2 regions of the Psychrilyobacter sp. genome follow, and region 2 is predicted to be linked to the other one. Evidence: riboswitches for the same ligand, from Rfam matches in the RefSeq annotation. Region 2 holds a riboswitch; the other holds the start of a gene.
The links. A riboswitch is a leader RNA that binds a small molecule or an ion and turns the genes downstream of it on or off. The one in region 2 is predicted to bind lysine.
Positions count from the first base shown of each region.

Region 1: linked by a shared signal. The riboswitch ahead of WBG30_RS05990 (Na+/H+ antiporter NhaC family protein) and the one ahead of WBG30_RS04145 (aspartate kinase) in region 2 are both predicted to bind lysine.

Region 1 covers NZ_JBATVM010000121.1:812-3,021, forward strand. Annotated here, with positions in the region: gene WBG30_RS05985 (YeeE/YedE family protein) at 1-646, shown strand, start outside; lysine riboswitch at 717-891, shown strand; gene WBG30_RS05990 (Na+/H+ antiporter NhaC family protein) at 1,016-2,210, shown strand, end outside.
Region 2 covers NZ_JBATVM010000088.1:1,310-3,519, forward strand. Annotated here, with positions in the region: gene WBG30_RS04140 (M20 metallopeptidase family protein) at 1-447, opposite strand, end outside; lysine riboswitch at 647-821, shown strand; gene WBG30_RS04145 (aspartate kinase) at 917-2,119, shown strand; gene WBG30_RS04150 (aspartate-semialdehyde dehydrogenase) at 2,157-2,210, shown strand, end outside.

The sequences.
Region 1 (2,210 bases), on a different contig from region 2:
TAAAAAATATGAATCTTCTAGAAGAGTATCAGGAACTTTTACAGGAGTACCGAGTGAAATAGAGCAAGTTAAAATAAGTACACAAGATAAAGATAGTAATAAAGAATTTAAATTATTAAGTGAAGAAACATATACAAGATTATTTGTTACACCGTGGTCTATGAAAGTGGGAGCGTTAGTAATAGCAGTTATATTTACATTATTAATGGGTGTAACTAAAGCTGGATGGGGAGCTTCTACACCTTATGGATGGTGGTTTGGAAGATTCTTAATGATATTTGGAATATCACCTGAATCGTTATCTAACTTTACTAATTTCCCAGTAAAATTCTATACAATGCCATTTTTCAACCACCCAATCAATGTTCAAAATGTTGGAATCATGGTAGGAACAGTAATTTGTTTATTATTAGCTGGAACATTTACTAGCACAGCAACAAGTGAGATTAAAATTACATTCAAACAAGCATCTCTATATGCAATGGGTGGAATATTAATGGGATTAGGAACAAGACTTGCAAATGGTTGTAATGTAGGAGCACTATATACTCCAATTGCAAACTTCTCGTTGTCTGGATGGATTTTCTTTGCTGCATTAGTAGGAGGAGGGATCTTAGGAAATAGAGTAGCGGTAAAAATAAAATAGTATTATTGAAAAAATATGTTTGACAAATATAGCTTAAATAGATATACTAGTTTCAACATAAAAATATATGAATGAAGATAGAGGTTGCAAACCTTAGAAGTATTTTGGAGGAGTCGGATAGATTTTGAGACCAAAAGAAAGGAAGTTTTGCCGAAATTTAAGATTTGTCGAAATCTTAAGTTGGGACTATGGATAATATCTATAGGACTGTCATTATCACATGATAATGGGGAGCTGTCGAATGATTTTAAGATAAAAACCTATTATACATAATTATAGGTTTGCAAATTAGAGTTATCGGTAGAGATCCGATAACTCTTTTTTTGAGTTAAAAGATCTCCTTTCTTCAATAACTAAGGAGGAAAGATTGTGAGAAGTATAATAATTGTATTATTGTTAGGGGTAATGAGTAGTTTAGGGTTCGGAGCAGATTCGACAGAGTCAGCGTTAAGTTTAGGTGCATGGACACTTCTTCCACCAATTATAGCTATAGTTTTAGCTTTTGTTACTAAAAATGTGATTTTATCATTGTTTATAGGAATATATTCAGGATCGTTTTTATTGGGGATAACTCAAGGGAAGAATTATTTATTTAGTTTCTTAGGAGGATTTTCTGATATAACAAATAGAATCATCGGATCTATGGCAGATTCATGGAACGCAGGAATAGTCTTACAATGTTTGACTATCGGTGGATTAGTAGCTTTAATATCTAAAATGGGAGGAGCAAAAGCCGTAGCAGAAGCTCTGGCTAAAAGAGCAAAAACTCCTAGATCAGCTCAATTAATTACTTGGGTTATGGGATTATTTATATTCTTTGATGACTATGCTAACGCACTTATTGTAGGGCCAATTATGAGGCCTATAACAGATAAGATGAGAATATCAAGAGAGAAATTAGCGTTTATAATAGATTCAACAGCAGCTCCAATTGCAGGAATAGCCCTAATTTCTACTTGGGTAGGATATGAGATATCAGTAATAAAAGATGGCTATTCATTGATAGGAATGGAAAATATAAATGCATATAGCATCTTTGTACAAACAATTCCATATAGATTTTATAATATCTTAATGTTAATATTTGTAGCTTCAACAGCATACTACTTAAGAGAATTTGGTCCTATGGCTAAGGCTGAAAAGAGAGCTAGAACAACTGGTCAAGTAACAAGTGGTTCAGCAGCTAAAATTACTCCAGAAGAAGCGGCTATAATTGCTCCTAAAGAAGGGGTAGAATTAAACATATGGAATGCTATCATACCAATCATGGTATTGATCGTAGGTTCTTTTGTAGGTTTCTATCTAAATGGAAAAGGTTATTTAGAGGGGACTGTACTTGAAACTGTAAAAAATGCTCCACTATCATTTTATGCTATTAGAGAAACTTTTGGGAGTGCAGACGCATCACTTGTAATATTTCAAGCAGCGTTATTTGCGTCTATAGTTGCTATCGTTATGGGAATAACTAAGAAAATATTCAAATTTTCAGAAGCTATCGATACTTGGGTACACGGAATGAAATCATTGGTAATCACTGGGGTTATTTTATTATTAGCTTGGTCAT
Region 2 (2,210 bases):
GATCCCTTTGACATTATATTTTTCCAAAACCCCACTTTTTACAATATCATTAGCTCCTCCTGGACCTTCTTCAGCAGGTTGAAAAAGTAGGAGGATATTTTTCTTTAATTTTTTATCTTTTAAATACTCCATAAATCCTAACAAGGTTGCCATATGACCATCATGTCCACATGCATGCATAAACCCCTTATGTTTGGAGGTATAAGAAGTTCCTGTTTCTTCTAAGATAGTTAGGGCATCAATATCTGTCCTAAACCCGTAAGTTTCTCCTGAGCCAACATCTAGATAGATATAAAGTCCTGTTTCACAAATTATTTTAGGTTCATACCCCATCTTTGTTATTTCCTTTATTAAGTAAGCTTGGGTCTTTTTTTCCATATATCCTAATTCCGGAATTTCATGTAAATTTCTTCTATGTTTTTTCATTCTTTCTACTATTTTATCCATATTTGCCTCCCTAAAAGAAATTTAAATCCTTATCTTAGATAAAAGTAAACCTTATTTTTCTATTTTTTAAAAATATATATTATATATACTTTACATATACATTACGAATTATACTTACTACTATATTTTCCATTCATATAACTTATATATTATATATATTATATTTTATTTTATGTTTAGTGATATACTTACTTCAAATCATAAGAATAGAGGTTGCGAATACAAATAGTAAAAACAGGGAGAAGGCATTTTAAGATCTGTTTTGAAAGGTGTAGTTGCCGAAATATAGATTCTGCTAAAATCTATGTTGGGTGTATGGATAAGATCCATATAACTGTCGTTATCATAACAGGTAATGGGGTGCTATTTGAAGTTATAGATTATTCTTTTATCTCATTTTTGATTAGATGTAATTTTACTCTTCAGTAGTTCTCACTACTGAAGAATTTTTTTATTAAAGGAGATAAATATGATCATTGTACACAAATATGGAGGAAGCTCACTAGCTGACTTAGACAAAATAAAAAAGATTGCCTCCCACATCTCAAAATTAAGTGATGCAGGAGAAAAAATAGTTGTAGTTGCTTCTGCCATGGGTAAAACTACAAATAACTTAATAGAGATGGCTAAAAAAATTTCTAAAACACCAAATATAAGAGAGTTAGATACTCTAATGGCCACAGGTGAACAGCAGACTGTTGCTCTGTTATCTATGGCACTAAATGAACTAGGTAAAGACTCTATCTCCCTTACAGGAGCTCAAGCAGGAATAACCACTATAGGTTGCCACACTAAAAGTAGAATAAAGAGTGTTGACCCCAAGATAGTGCTTTCCCATCTAAATTGTGGAAAAATAGTCATTGTAGCCGGTTTTCAAGGAATGAACCAAGAAGGAGATATCACTACCTTAGGTAGAGGAGGATCAGATACCAGTGCTGTGGCTTTAGCTGCTAGTTTAGGAGCACAGTGTGAGATCTATACCGATGTAGATGGTATTTATGGTATCGACCCTAGAGTATATCCAAAGGCTAAAAAAATACAAAATATATCTTACGAGGAGATGATGGAAATGGCAAATTTAGGAGCAGGTGTTATGGAAACAAGAGCTGTTGAATTAGGAAAAAAATACAATGTTCCAATCTATGTAGGGCAAAGTTTAAGAGCTCACGACGGTACTCTCATATTAAATCAAAACGAAATTATGGAAGATAAGCCCATTACTGGTATAACCCTCAACGAAGATATTTTCATGGTTAATATCCAACACCTTCCTTATTCAGAAAACTTAGTAGCTAATATTTTTAACACTTTAGGTAAATATGAGTTAAACATCGATATGATAAGTCAAAATATAACTACTTCTGGTACTTTAGACCTTTCTTTCAGCTGTTTTAAAAGAGAAGAATCCCTTTTAAAACAAGCCATCGACGAATTAAATCAAAAGTCACAAGAAATTTCTATAGAGATCAAACATGATTTAATAATGCTTTCCCTAGTTGGGATAGGAATGGTAAGTTATTCAGGAGTTGCAGCCAAAGTATTTAACACCCTAGCTGCAAATAAAATTCCTTTTTATCACATAACTACTTCTGAGATCAGTATCTCATGTACTATCTCTGCAGAACATAAAAACGTAGCTATTCAAATGCTAGCAAAAGAATTTAATCTATAAAAAACATATAATTAAAAAATTTATTTAGGAGGAGATCATGAAAAAATATAACATCGCCATTGTAGGAGCTACTGGAATGGTGGGAAGAACC